Regions from separate parts of the Kosakonia sp. Marseille-Q7440 genome, predicted to be linked through region 1. Evidence: predicted binding sites of a transcription regulator. Region 1 holds the regulator's gene; each other region holds the start of a gene.
The links. The regulator PurR, encoded in region 1, represses purine synthesis genes. The targets are predictions, from matches to a motif close to CANGCAAACGTTTGCNTG.
Positions count from the first base shown of each region.

Region 2: the regulator PurR is predicted to act here: its motif matches at 2,022-2,039, upstream of gcvT (glycine cleavage system aminomethyltransferase GcvT).
Region 3: the regulator PurR is predicted to act here: its motif matches at 1,442-1,459, upstream of purT (formate-dependent phosphoribosylglycinamide formyltransferase).
Region 4: the regulator PurR is predicted to act here: its motif matches at 1,491-1,508, upstream of glyA (serine hydroxymethyltransferase).

Region 1 covers NZ_CBCPLT010000001.1:1,832,745-1,836,401, reverse strand. Annotated here, with positions in the region: gene ACWPW2_RS08455 (MFS transporter) at 1-1,108, opposite strand, end outside; gene cydH (cytochrome bd-I oxidase subunit CydH) at 1,275-1,364, opposite strand; gene purR (HTH-type transcriptional repressor PurR) at 1,662-2,687, shown strand; partial or broken gene punR (DNA-binding transcriptional activator PunR) at 2,684-3,617, opposite strand.
Region 2 covers NZ_CBCPLT010000002.1:937,339-940,995, reverse strand. Annotated here, with positions in the region: gene gcvP (aminomethyl-transferring glycine dehydrogenase) at 1-291, opposite strand, end outside; gene gcvH (glycine cleavage system protein GcvH) at 423-812, opposite strand; gene gcvT (glycine cleavage system aminomethyltransferase GcvT) at 837-1,931, opposite strand; gene ubiI (FAD-dependent 2-octaprenylphenol hydroxylase) at 2,355-3,557, opposite strand; gene ubiH (2-octaprenyl-6-methoxyphenyl hydroxylase) at 3,568-3,657, opposite strand, start outside.
Region 3 covers NZ_CBCPLT010000001.1:2,510,700-2,514,356, forward strand. Annotated here, with positions in the region: gene ACWPW2_RS11720 (tellurite resistance TerB family protein) at 1-526, opposite strand, end outside; gene yebF (protein YebF) at 619-969, opposite strand; gene ACWPW2_RS11730 (YebG family protein) at 1,028-1,366, opposite strand; gene purT (formate-dependent phosphoribosylglycinamide formyltransferase) at 1,495-2,673, shown strand; gene kdgA (bifunctional 4-hydroxy-2-oxoglutarate aldolase/2-dehydro-3-deoxy-phosphogluconate aldolase) at 2,737-3,378, opposite strand; gene edd (phosphogluconate dehydratase) at 3,415-3,657, opposite strand, start outside.
Region 4 covers NZ_CBCPLT010000002.1:1,336,886-1,340,542, reverse strand. Annotated here, with positions in the region: gene glyA (serine hydroxymethyltransferase) at 125-1,378, opposite strand; gene hmpA (NO-inducible flavohemoprotein) at 1,696-2,886, shown strand; gene glnB (nitrogen regulatory protein P-II) at 2,924-3,262, opposite strand; gene glrR (two-component system response regulator GlrR) at 3,337-3,657, opposite strand, start outside.

The DNA.
Region 1 (3,657 bases):
GCCCCAGCCCGGCAATAATCGCCCCCATCACCGGAACGAAGCTGTAGCCGAGGCCGCCGGAGATCACCGCCCCGCCTGCCGCCGCGCCAAGGGCATTACCGAGGTTGAAGGCGCCAATATTGACCGATGACGACAGCCCCGGTGCTTCATGGGCAACACGCATCACGCGCATCTGCAACGGCGGCACTACCGCGAAGGTTGCCGCGCCCCACACCACCATGGCGATCGCCGCACCGATCTCACTGCGCGCCAGCAGCGGGATAGCCAGCATGATGGCAATCAGCAGCAGTAAAAAGCCTTTCAGCGTGCCGGTTACCGAGCGGTCCGCCAGTTTCCCACCCAAAAAGTTACCAATCGAGAAACCAACGCCAATCAGCACCAGCATGGCGGTGACAAACACCGGCGTGGCATCCGTCAGCGTGCGCAACACCGGTGAGATGTAGGTATAGAGGGTAAACATTGCCCCGGCACCGAGCACGGTGGTCAGCAGCGCCGTCAGCACCTGCGGGCGCATCAGTACCGCCAGTTCGTTGCGCACGTTGGGTCGCGCGCCCGCGCCGCCTTTCGGTAATGAGAAGAAGAGCGAGACCATGGAGATCACCCCAAGCCCGGCGGTTGCCATAAAGGACATGCGCCAGCCGATGGTCTCCCCAAGCCAGGTGGCGGCGGGCACACCGCCGATATTGGCGATAGTCAGCCCCATAAACATCGTCGCCACCGCGCTGGCCTGCTTCTCTTTCGCGACAACGCTTGCGGCAACGACCGAGCCAAGGCCGAAGAACGCGCCGTGATTAAGGCTGGTGATAATACGGGCGATCATCAGGGTGGCGTAATCCGGCGCAATGGCAGAGAGCACATTGCCGACGGTGAAAATAGCCATTAAGAAAATCAGCGCATTACGACGACCGCGATGGGAAAGCAGCAGCGTCATCAGCGGCGCACCCACCATAACGCCAATGGCGTAGGCGCTGATCAGCATCCCCGCCGCCGGAATAGAGACCCCAACGCCCTGCGCAATCACCGGCAGTAACCCCATCGGCGAAAACTCAGTGGTGCCAATGCCAAAGGCACCAATTGCCAGCGCAAGCAGGGGGAAATTTATTTTCATCTTTTGACTCCGAAATGGACATGCCGACCCTCTACCGGGTCGCGAAAGGCAAAAGTATGACAGGTGTCACAAAAAACAGAAGTGAGCGTACGGAGAAAAGTTTATTGCGCAACGGGTAACAATGGGGACGCAAGAACCGAGGGAGAGGGCTCTCCCTCGCATCAGATCAATGCAGTGCAGCGGTCAGCGCGCCGAAAACGATCAGGCTCAGAACGATGACGGTGGTGAAGAGTGAATACTTAAGATCGGTGCTCATCAATTTTTCTCCATTTAATTTCCCCACAAAAAGTGAGCCTGCGCATTTTTGCACAAATTATCTGAAAAATCTTGCGCGAATTGGCAGCAGAACCGTTTTAATACTTCCCCTTTTGCTCAAGATCAGACAAAATTCGACGCTAAATTTATTAGCGTACCGGCCATTGACTCCCCTCCTGACGTCCAGTGTCGTTTTCCCGGCGTACCGCACTCACTTTGATGGGTTCAGGGTGATTAAAGGCAAACGTTTACCTCAAGAATTATCAGGAGCTTACGATATGGTCTGGAGTAATATCTGATGGCAACGATTAAAGATGTCGCGAAACGAGCAAACGTTTCCACTACAACCGTATCACATGTAATTAACAAAACCCGTTTTGTCGCCGAAGAGACGCGCAACGCCGTCTGGGCGGCAATCAAAGAGCTGCACTATTCGCCAAGCGCCGTCGCGCGCAGCCTGAAAGTGAATCACACCAAATCGATTGGTCTGCTGGCAACCAGCAGTGAAGCGGCCTACTTTGCCGAGATCATCGAAGCGGTTGAGAAGAAGTGTTTCCAGAAGGGTTACACGCTGATCCTCGGCAACGCCTGGAACAGCCAGGAGAAGCAGCGCGCCTATCTGTCGATGATGGCGCAAAAGCGTGTCGATGGCCTGCTGGTGATGTGCTCTGAGTACCCGGAAACCGTGCTCACCATGCTTGAGGAGTATCGCCATATTCCGATGGTGGTGATGGACTGGGGCGAATCGAAGGCGGACTTCACCGATTCGGTGATCGATAACGCCTTCCAGGGCGGCTATATGGCCGGCCGTTACCTGATCGAGCGCGGCCATCGCGATATCGGCGTAATCCCGGGTCCGCTGGAGCGCAACACCGGCGCAGGCCGTCTTGCCGGTTTTATGAAGGCGATGAACGAGGCGATGATCAACGTGCCGGAGAACTGGATTGTGCAGGGCGACTTTGAGCCGGAGTCCGGCTACCGCGCCATGCAGCAGATCCTCGGCCAGTCCTCGCGCCCCACCGCGGTCTTCTGCGGCGGCGACATTATGGCAATGGGCGCACTCTGCGCCGCCGATGAGATGGGGTTGCGCGTGCCGCAGGATATCTCCGTCATTGGCTATGACAACGTGCGCAACTCGCGCTTCTTTACCCCGGCCTTGACGACGATTCATCAGCCGAAAGACTCGCTGGGCGAAACGGCATTCACCATGCTGCTCGATCGCATTGTGAATAAGCGTGAACAGTCGCAGTCGATTGAGGTGCATCCGCGCCTGGTGGAGCGCCGCTCGGTGGCCGATGGCCCCTTCCGCGATTACCGCCGTTAATCCCCTCCCGCGGGAGCCTTACTCCGGCTCCCGCAGCCACTCCTTATTCAACGTTTCGCTGTCCCCCAAGTAATCGAGCAGCCAGTTCAGTGCAGGTGACGCCTCGTTTTGTTGCCATGTCAGGCAGCAGGCGGCATCCGGAAACGGGTTTTCCAGTTCAAGCGCCACCCAGTCACCGCTATCGAGCCTCGGGCGGGCAAAATGGGCTGGCACCATCCCCACACAAAGCCCCGCCGACAGGCACGCTTCCGACGAGGCCCAGTCAGGCACCATCACCCTTTTCTGGTTATCCAGCAGCCAGGTAATACGCTTTGGCAAAGAGCGGGAGGTATCCTCCTGAATCAGCGACGGCCAGTTGCGCAACGTCTCATCGCTTAACGGACCGTCGAGCTGCGCCAGCGGATGCTGACGTGAGACGACACACTTCCAGCTCAAAGTGCCCATATCGCGAAAAGCATAGCGCCCCCCGACGGGGATCGCCTGCGTAGCGCCAATCGCCAGTTCAACACGGCCATCGGCGAGCGCATCCCAGACGCCGTTGAACACCTCCTGGTAGACAACCAGCTCGACATCGCTGAAGTGACGGTAGAAATCGACGATCATCTGCCGGGTGCGCGCGGGTTTCACAATGTTATCGACAGCAATCGGCAACTGGCCGCGCCAGCCATTGGCGATCTGCTGACACTGCTGGCGGGTGATCAGCATTTTTTTGATAACAGATCGCCCCTCCTTTAAAAACCAGACCCCGGCGGGGGTGAGTTCCACATCGCGGTGGCGGCGCATAAACAGCGGCACCGCCAGCCACTCCTCCAGCTGGCGCACGGTGTAGCTCACCGCCGAAGGCACGCGGTGCAACTCCTGCGCCGCGCCGCTAAAGCTGCCGTTACGCGCTACGGCATCCACCACTTCAAGGGAGTATTCTGACCACATATTCTGCCTGCAAAATTTTTGAAACCAATGTGCAAATATT
Region 2 (3,657 bases), on a different contig from region 1:
CACCGGCGGTAGCTGCACGGCGGTGTAACCCATGCCAATGTAAGACTTAAAGCGCTTGTTACGGCGGGCCAGGGTTTTCAGTTCAGCGAGCGCGGCATATTCGGTGGTGGACTCCCCCACCTGCGGCGGTGCGGCGAGCTGAATATCTTTCGGCACGATCTGCCCGATCAGCGCGTCGAGCGATTCTGCACCGACGCTGTTCAGCATCTCCTGCTGTTGCGTAGTGTCCGGGCCAATATGCCTGCCGATAAACGCGGCGTGATGTTCAAGCTGGCTTAAAGTCTGAGTCATGAGCGAAGGTTCCTGAAACGTGCGGTAATAGATAAAACGAAGGACTGGCTTGCCGGGAAGCGCGACGCTTCACCGGCCTGTTGATAGACGTCGATGCTGGCCGGAGACGCGTCGCGCCATCCGGCACACCATTATTCGTCTTCTAACAGCGCGCTATAGCCGGTTGCGTCTAACAGCGCTTCGACTTCCGCCTCATCGTTGGCCTTGATTTTGAAGATCCAGCCTTCGCCATACGGCGCGCTGTTTACCAGCTCCGGCGAATCATTCAGGCTGTCGTTGACCGCAACGATTTCACCGCCAATCGGCGCATAAATATCAGATGCCGCTTTTACCGACTCTGCCACGGCGCAGTCGTCGCCAGCGCTGACGGTAGTGCCGACTTCCGGCAGGTCAACGAACACCATATCGCCCAGCAGCTCTTGCGCATGCTCGGTGATACCAACGGTATAGCTGCCATCCGCTTCTTTACGCAGCCACTCGTGTTCTTTGCTGTATTTCAGATCGCCTGGTACATTGCTCATTGTTTTCTCTCCAGAAAAATAACGTTACGCGACCGCTTTACCGGCGCGCACAAAAACAGGTTTGGTGACTTTAACCGGCATTTCGCGGTTGCGGATCTGCACCACGGCGGTCTCGCCGATCCCTGCCGGAACGCGGGCCAGCGCAATGCTGTAGCCAAGCGTCGGCGAGAAGGTGCCGCTGGTGATCACCCCTTTCTGCACATTGCCCTGCGCATCGGTAAAGTGCACCGGCAGTTCATTACGCAGTACGCCTTTTTCGGTCATCACCAGGCCAACCAGCTGCTCGGTGCCTTTTTCGCGCTGCTGCTCAAGGGCATCACGTCCGATAAAGTCGCGATCCTGCGGCTCCCAGGCGATGGTCCAGCCCATATTGGCCGCCAGCGGCGAAACGCCTTCATCCATCTCCTGACCGTAGAGGTTCATGCCCGCTTCCAGGCGCAGCGTATCGCGCGCGCCGAGCCCGCAGGGTTTTACACCCGCATTCAGCAAGCCTTGCCAGAAGTCGGCGGCTTTTTCATTCGGCAGGGCAATTTCATACCCGGCTTCACCGGTATACCCGGTGGTAGCGATAAAGAGGTCGCCCGCTTCCACGCCGAAGAAGGGTTTCATGCCAGAGACCGCTTCGCGCTGCGCGTCGGTAAACAGGCTGGCGGCTTTCTCCTGCGCATGCGGACCCTGCACCGCGATAAGCGAGAGATCGTCGCGCACGGTGATGTCGATGGCATAAGGTTCGGCGTGTTGGGAAATCCAGGAGAGGTCTTTTTCGCGGGTGGCGGAGTTAACAACGAGGCGGAAGAAATCTTCGGTAAAGTAGTAGACGATCAAATCATCAATCACGCCGCCCGAAGCATTAAGCATGCCGCTGTAGAGCGCTTTGCCGGGTTTGGTTAACTTCGCTACATCGTTTGCCAGCAGATAACGCAGAAATTCGCGGGTCCGGCTGCCTTTCAGGTCAACGATGGTCATGTGTGAAACATCAAACATGCCGGCGTCGGAGCGCACTGCGTGGTGCTCATCAAGCTGTGAGCCGTAATGCAGGGGCATCATCCAGCCGTGGAAGTCGACCATGCGGGCGCCGCATTGAGTATGTTGTTCAAATAAAGGGGTCTGCTGAGCCATCTTTTCCTCATCGAATACGCTGAGCTATCACGTTTTTCGCAACGCGTTTCCGGCGGCAAAAAAGCGTGTTGATGCCCTGTTACAGGCGGTGACGCAAACGTTCTCTTTGGCCTGAACTTATCACCGAAAGGTGCGCTTAACCATAAGGAAAAACCGGTCATCACATTAGCTTATGACCAAAAAGCCCTGAGATAACCGCAGTGGAATATAGTGAAAAGCCCCCACAAACCGAGGATAAGAGGTTAGTTATGCGCGCTTATCGGACAGGTAATTAGCATTTACTGCCAGTTAAAAGCAAAAAAGCGCGTGAGCCAAAATTAACGACATGAGAAAAACTAATCTGAGAATGGGGGTGAAATTAGAATATTTCAAATGAGAGGAGAGCTTCCCTTCCCGGGGCCGGGAAGGGAAAGTGTGACGCAGTTAACGTAACCACTCCGGCAGATCGTTAAGCCCTAAAGCCTGACGCAATAACTGCGGTTTAACGCCGGGAAGGGTATCAGCCAGTTTCAGGCCGATATCACGCAGCAGTTTTTTCGCCGGATTCGAACCGGCAAACAGTTCGCGAAAACCCTGCATGCTCGCCAGCATCATCGCGGCGCTATGTTTACGGCTGCGCTCGTAGCGGCGCAGGTAGAGATGTTGACCAATATCTTTGCCGTCGCGGCTCAAACGACGCAGCTCAGCAATCAGCTCTGCCACATCCATAAAGCCGAGGTTAACGCCCTGGCCAGCTAAAGGATGGATGGTATGCGCCGCATCGCCAACCAGCGCTAAACGATGCCCGGCAAACTGCCGCGCATAACGCCCGGTTAATGGGTAAGTCTGGCGTTCGCTCTCAAGCTCGCACAGACCGAGGCGGTTATCGAAAGCCACGGTCAGCGCCTGGTTGAACGCCTCAGCGCTGCTCTCCTGCATCGCCTTCGCCTGCTCCGGCGGCAACGACCAGACGATCGAGCAAAGATGCGGATCGTTCAGCGGCAGAAACGCGAGGATGCCATCATTATGGAAAACCTGGCGCGCGACAGCCTGGTGCGGCTCGGCGGTGCGGATCGTCGCCACCAGCGCGTGATGGTGATAGTCCCAGTAGGTAAGCGGAATGTCCGCGCGGTTGCGCAGCCACGAGTTAGCGCCATCAGCCCCCACCACCAGACGCGCTGTCAGCATGGTGCCCTCTTTCAGGGTCAGGAACGCTTCGTTCTCCCCCCAGGCGACCTGCTGCAACTCCGCTGGCGCAATCAGCGTGACATCTTTGCACTGCTGCGCCTGATCCCACAGCGCCTGGTGAATGCGCGTGTTCTCAATGATGTAGCCAAGATGGCTGTAGCCCATGCTCAGATCGTCAAAGGAGATGCGCCCGAAGCTATCTTTCTCCCACACTTCCATGCCGTGATAGCAGCCAACCGGCCCGGCAACGATGTTTGACCAGACGCCGAGATGCGTCAGCAATTTTTCACTGGCGGCGTTAATCGCCGAGACGCGTAGCGCCGGAGGGGCATCCGCAGCCTGCGGCTCGGGAACCGTTTGTTCCAGCACCGCCACGCGCAGCCCGCTCCCTTGCAGGCCGCAGGCTAATGCCAGCCCCACCATGCCGCCGCCAACAATCGCAACATCAACACTCTGCACTCTTAGCTCCTTAACGGGCGACCCAACCGAGGGTTCGTTGCGCCAGCGCATCACGCGCCGGGGTAAATAGTTCCATCGCCATCAACCCGAGGTTGCGCCC
Region 3 (3,657 bases), 680 kb from region 1:
TGAGGAAGTAGAGTTCCAGCGCCTCCTCCTCATTTTTAACGCCCTGCGCCAGCCGCGCCGGATCGAGGGGCTGCTCCAGCGCTTTCGCCACCAGCTCGCGCCCCTGGTCTTCAATGCCCGCTTCGCGCAACTGCGACTCGATTGCCGCCTGCTCCTGCTCATCAATATGACCGTCGCTTTTCGCCGCAAAGACCAGCGCCAGAATCAGGCGCTCGGTGCGTACATCCAGCGGCGACTGCTGCTGCCCAAACTGCGGCTCATCCTGATGGGTTTCGCGAATACGATCTTTATATTTATTCCACAGCACCGTACCGGCAACCGCCCCGCCGCCCACCAGCAGCGCGCCCGTGCCATATTTGGCGAGCAGTTTGCGTGATGATTTATTGGCAACCAGCAGACCGGCAAGGCCGCCCAGTGCTCCGGGCATCAGAAGTTTATTTAGCCCCTGTCCTTCTGAGGAGGATGAGGTCGACGCACCGCCTTTCTGACCCAGCAGCGACTGTAATTGATTTAACCAGTTCATAATTTTCCCTCGCTTAAGCTCTGTTGTCAGGCAAGAGTAAGCGAGGGGGATGTCAGGAAGTGTCTGTATCTGGAAAGATCAGGAAAATTTCGGCGCTACGACTGCGGTTTGTACTCCGCGCTGCCTGCCGGACAGTCGACCATTACGCGGTAGTGTATATCCGCGCTTTTACCCCGCACGGTGAGCGGCACCGTCCACTTATCACCTTTGCCAGTCACCTCTTGCGGATTAACCCATACCACAGGATCCGCCTGACCAATTTTTTTCTGATCGTCTGCCCAACGCACAATGCGGTTTTGCAGATAGTCGCGCTTAACGCTGGCGGAAATGCCCTCAGCGTTAAGCCCTTCACAGGAAGGAAACTTCACCACCTTCTCTGTGGCGGCATGAGCCGCCATACTGCCCGCCAGCAAAAACAGACCGGTTACTACCCCTGCTATTTTCATGCTTATCTCCTGGTTAATACCCATTCAAAGCATGGTACAAATTGCTGGCGGTGCAAGATCAGGCGACTTTCGCCCGCTTGCTGGCGCTTTTAATATCGACTGCGTCAGAGGATTCATCCTCAGCGGATTTTGCCGAGGGTGCGCCCTCTTCGCTCTCTGTGCCGGGCAGTTTGCCGGATTTCAGAATGCCGTTAAGCGCATCTTTTTGCTCGGCGAGCCACATCGCCATGCGTTCACGGGTCTCCTCTTCCAGAGCTACCGGACCGGTGCCTAACCAGTCGCCCAGCACTTCCGCCAGGTCGAGCATTTTGTCGTAAGCATCGGCTTCCTTTTTGCTGGCAAAAGACATCTTTTCCTCACCTTCGCGAATGACTACGTATTTAACTTCTACCGCCATGATGCAGCCTCGTTTTACTGTGTATTTGTACAGTATAATAGCGCGATGAAAAAACCACCGCAAGTGAAAAAGACAGACGCAAACGTTTTCGTTATACTGCGCCCACTTTTTTCTAATGGTACTTCGCTATGACTCTTTTAGGAACTGCGCTGCGTCCGGCAGCCACGCGTGTGATGTTATTAGGCTCAGGCGAGCTGGGCAAAGAAGTGGCTATCGAATGTCAGCGGCTCGGTATCGAAGTGATTGCGGTTGACCGCTATGCGGACGCACCCGCGATGCAGGTGGCACACCGATCCCATGTGATTAACATGCTGGATGGCGAAGCGTTAAAAGCGCTGGTCGCCGAGGAGAAGCCACACTTTATCGTACCGGAGATCGAAGCCATCGCCACCGATGCGCTGATTGAGCTGGAAGCCGCCGGTCAGCGTGTGGTTCCCTGCGCGCGCGCCACAAAACTGACCATGAACCGCGAAGGGATCCGTCGCCTCGCGGCTGAGGAGTTGCAGCTTCCCACGTCGAGCTACCGTTTTGCCGATAGCGAAGAGAGCTTCCGCCTGGCGGTGAGCGAAATCGGCCTGCCCTGCATTGTGAAGCCGGTAATGAGCTCCTCAGGTAAAGGGCAGAGCTTTATTAAATCTGCCGACCAGCTGGCAAGCGCGTGGGCCTATGCGCAACAGGGTGGCCGCGCCGGTGCCGGTCGCGTGATTGTCGAAGGCGTAGTGAAGTTTGATTTTGAGATAACCCTTTTGACCATCAGCGCAGTGGATGGCGTTCACTTCTGCGCGCCGGTTGGCCACCGCCAGGAGGATGGTGATTATCGTGAGTCCTGGCAGCCGCAGCAAATGTCGGCGACCGCGCTTGAGCGCGCCCAGCAGATTGCCCGCGAGGTGGTGCTGGCACTCGGCGGATATGGCCTGTTCGGCGTCGAACTCTTTGTCTGCGGCGATGAGGTCATTTTCAGCGAGGTCTCTCCGCGCCCGCACGACACCGGAATGGTGACGCTGATTTCGCAGGATCTCTCCGAGTTTGCCCTGCATGTGCGCGCCTTTTTAGGCCTGCCGATTGGCGCGATCCGCCAGTACGGCCCGGCCGCCTCTGCGGTGATTTTGCCGCGCATGCATAGCCAGAATGTCACCTTTGATAATCTGCACCACGCCGTTGATGCAGGTGTGCAGTTGCGCTTGTTCGGCAAGCCGGAGATTGAAGGATCGCGCCGTCTGGGCGTAGCGCTGGCGGTTGCTGAGGATGTTGAGATTGCGGTCGCCCGCGCCGTGGCCTCAGCTAACGCGGTGCAGGTCAACGGATAAAAAAAGCCCGGTGCGCAGTGCGTCCGGGCTTGTTATCAGGCGGGTTTCATACCCGCCTGCTGATTACTGCTTCGCACCTTCAACGGCTTCGCGCGCCAGTTTGGTGATGCGATCGTAATCGCCTGCTTCCAGCGCGTCGGCCGGAACCAGCCAGGAGCCGCCGATGCAGAGCACGCTTTTCAGCGCCAGGTAGTCGCGGTAGTTAGCCGGAGAGATGCCGCCGGTCGGGCAGAAACGCACCTGGGAGAAGGGGCCGGCAATCGCCTGCAGCGCTTTGGTGCCGCCATTCGCTTCCGCCGGGAAGAATTTGAACTCTTTCAGGCCGTAATCCATGCCCAGCATCAGTTCAGAAACGGTGCTGATCCCCGGGATCAGCGGGATGGTACCTTCGGTGGCGGCTTTCAGCAGCGGCTCGGTCAGACCCGGGCTGATGGCGAACTGCGCGCCCGCTTCGGTAACTTCCGCCAGCTGTTGCGGATTCAGCACGGTGCCGGCACCAATAATGGCGTCAGGAACTTCTTTTGCAATAGCGCGGATAGCGTCAATCGCGCATGCGGTGCGCAGCGTCACTTCCAGGACGCGAACGCCACCTGCAACCAGCGCTTTCGCCATCGGAACAGCGTGCTCCAGTTTGTTTACCACGATCACCGGTACAACCGGGCCGGTTTTCAGGATGGCTTCTGCACTTGTTTTCCAGTTTTTCATCAATCTTTTCTCTCGCCAGAATAAAATCTTGTCGTCTTAAAAAGTGATACAGGTTGCGCCCTGCTCTGCGCCGGAGAGCTTCTCTCGCAGCGCGCCGAACATTTCACGGCCTGTGCCCACGCGCATCGCGCTAAGGTCAGGAATATGCGGCTGACGTGCGGCAAGTTCATTGTCAGCAACCAGTAGGGTCAACTCACCTGTCTGCCCGTTAACCCGGATAATGTCGCCATCACGCACTTTTGCCAGCAACCCACCGTCGTAAGCTTCAGGTGTCACATG
Region 4 (3,657 bases), on a different contig from region 1:
AGGTAACAAATTTGCCTAAGCGCAGGTTTTGCAACATTAAAACGCGCCGGGCAGAATGCATCGCTGGCGAGCAGGCAAAAAAAAGCCCGCTTCACAGGAAGCGGGCTTGTTTGATGTCGGAAACTTATGCGTAAACCGGGAAACGGGCGCAGATATCCAGCACTTTTTGTTTTGTGCGCTCAATCACAGCTTCGTCGTTGATGCTGTCCAGCACGTCACACATCCAGCCTGCCAGCTCTTTAACTTCCGCTTCTTTGAAGCCGCGACGGGTCACAGCCGGCGTACCGACGCGGATACCGGAGGTGACAAACGGGCTCTTCGGATCGTTCGGCACGCTGTTTTTGTTAACGGTGATGTTGGCACGGCCCAGCGCAGCGTCCGCTTCTTTACCGGTCAGGTTTTTATCAACCAGATCCAGCAGGAAGAGGTGGTTATCGGTACCGCCAGAAACCACGTTGTAGCCGCGCGCAAGGAACACTTCCACCATCGCTTTGGCGTTTTTCGCAACCTGCTGCTGGTAGGTTTTGAACTCCGGCTCCATCGCCTCTTTCAGCGCCACCGCTTTACCAGCGATAACGTGCATCAGCGGGCCGCCCTGGCCGCCAGGGAAGACGGCAGAGTTCAGTTTTTTGTACAGATCTTCGCTGCCGCCCTTCGCCAGGATCAGGCCGCCGCGCGGACCCGCCAGGGTTTTGTGGGTGGTGGTGGTAACAACGTGCGCATGCGGAACCGGGTTCGGGTAGACGCCTGCGGCAATCAGACCGGCAACGTGGGCCATATCGACAAACAGGTACGCGCCGATGCTGTCAGCGATTTCACGCATTTTGGCCCAGTCAACCACGCCGGAGTAAGCAGAGAAGCCGCCGATGATCATTTTCGGCTTATGTTTTTGCGCCTGCTCATTGAGTTCGTTGTAATCAATGTGGCCCGTTTCATCGATGCCGTAAGGGACGATGTTGTAGAGTTTGCCGGAGAAGTTAACCGGAGAGCCGTGAGTCAGGTGGCCGCCGTGCGCCAGGTTCATACCGAGCACGGTATCGCCCGGCTCCAGCAGCGTGGTGTAGACGGCGAAGTTAGCCTGTGAGCCAGAGTGCGGCTGAACGTTGGCGTAATCTGCGCCAAACAGCTCTTTCGCGCGGTCGATCGCCAGCTGTTCAACGATATCGACATATTCACAGCCGCCGTAGTAACGCTTGCCCGGGTAACCCTCGGCATATTTGTTCGTCAGCTGAGATCCCTGCGCCTGCATAACGCGCGGGCTGGTGTAGTTTTCGGAGGCGATCAGTTCAATGTGCTCTTCCTGACGTACTTTCTCCTGCTCCATAGCCTGCCACAATTCGGCATCATAATCGGCAATGTTCATTTCACGCTTTAACATCCGCATCTCCTGACTCAGCTAACAAAAACAACTCTCAATGAGGGCCCGATTTCGGGGACGGCTGACAGTATAACTGATTAATATTCTGAGAACAGGTCTTGACAAAGGTTTTTGCGCAAACGATTGGCTGCCCGTCGCACAAGGCTTTGAGCAATAACGGGCTTCGGTCGGGAAAGGGATTTCTTTTCAGCTTTGTGATGCAACTTCTTCACGTTCGATAACCCCTCTTTCATTACGCCCTTTACAAGCTAATGCTCGCGGCCTTAAGATGCATTTAAAATACAACTTTAAATATGTATGTTCAGAAGGATGCCATTATGCTCGACGCTCAGACCATCGCCACCGTTAAATCCACCCTCCCGCTACTCGCCGCAACCGGGCCGAAACTGACCGCTCACTTCTACGATCGGATGTTTCAACACAACCCCGAGTTGAAAGAGATTTTCAATATGAGCAATCAGCGCAACGGCGATCAGCGTGAAGCGCTGTTTAACGCCATTGCCGCTTACGCCGCGAATATTGATAATCTCGCCGCCCTGCTCCCCGCCGTTGAAAAAATTGCCCAGAAGCACACCAGCTTCCAGATCCAGCCGCAGCAATATGACATCGTCGGCGAACACCTGCTGGCGACCATTGATGAGATGTTCCAGCCGGGGCAAGAGGTGCTGGATGCGTGGGGCGAAGCTTATGGTGTGCTGGCGGGCGTGTTTATCAATCGTGAAGCGGAGATTTACCGCGAGCACGCCGATAAAAAAGGCGGCTGGGAAGGGACACGCGCGTTCCGCCTGGTGGAGCGAGTGCCGCGCAGCGCGCTGATCACCAGTTTTGAGTTCGAGCCGGTCGACGGCCAGCCGGTCGCCGATTACCGTCCGGGTCAGTACCTTGCCGTGTGGCTGAAGCCGGAAGGCTTTCCCCATCAGGAGATCCGCCAGTACTCTCTCACCCGCGAGCCAAACGGCAAAAGCTACCGTATTGCGGTGAAACGCGAAGAGGGCGGTCAGGTCTCAAACTGGCTGCATGATGAAGCGAAGCCTGGCGATATTGTTTATCTTGCTGCGCCGGCCGGTGATTTCTTCCTGGATGTGAAGCCGCGGACACCGGTATCGCTTATCTCCGCAGGCGTGGGTCAGACGCCGATGCTGGCGATGCTGCATCATCTGGCGTACAGACATCACCGCGCGCAGGTTAACTGGTTCCATGCAGCGGAAAACGGCGATGTGCATGCCTTTACCGATGAGGTAAGCGAGCTGGGTGCCAACCTGCCGCACTTTTATCAGCATGTCTGGTATCGCCAGCCAAACGCAGCGGATGAGCAGGCCGAGCTGTTTAACAGCACCGGGCTGATGGCGCTTACGGAGATGAAAGATCGGCTGAGCGACGGGGAGATGCAGTTTTATCTCTGCGGGCCGGTGGCGTTTATGCAGTTTGCGGCAAAACAGCTGGTGACGCTTGGTGTGGGAAGCGATCGCATTCACTATGAGTGCTTCGGCCCGCACAAGGTGCTGTAAGCAAGATGCCCTCACCGTGCGCGGTGAGGGCGAAAAATCAGATGGCGGCGTCGTCTTCTTCACCGGTACGAATACGTACCACGCGCGCGACGTCAAAGACGAAGATTTTGCCGTCGCCGATTTTACCGGTCTGCGCGGTACGGATAATGGTATCGACGCAGGTGTCGACAATGTCGTCGCCCACCACGATCTCAATCTTCACCTTCGGCAGAAAATCCACCATATACTCTGCGCCACGGTAGAGTTCGGTGTGGCCTTTCTGGCGACCAAAACCCTTCACTTCCGTTACCGTCATCCCGGTGATGCCGACTTCAGCCAGCGCTTCACGCACATCATCCAGTTTGAAAGGTTTAATAATCGCATCAATCTTTTTCATGGTCGTTCCTTACACGCTCTTGCCAGTCTGCTGCATCGTAATCGGTTGCTCACAGTACCATAATCATTTCGCCTTTACTCTTTAAAGTCATTGGCATCCAGTTCATGGCGGGAGAGGAGTTTGTAAAACTCGGTGCGGTTGCGCCCCGCCATCCGCGCGGCGTGCGTCACGTTGCCTTTGGTGATTTGCAGCAGCTTGCGCAGGTAGTTGAGTTCGAACTGGTTACGCGCTTCGACAAAGGTCGGCAACGCGGTGTTCTCCCCTTCCAGCGCCTGCTCGACCAGCGCATCGCTGATCACCGGCGACGAGGTGAGCGCCACACACTGCTCAATCACGTTCACCAGCTGGCGCACGTTACCGGGCCAGCTGGCGGTCATCAGCCGCTTCATCGCATC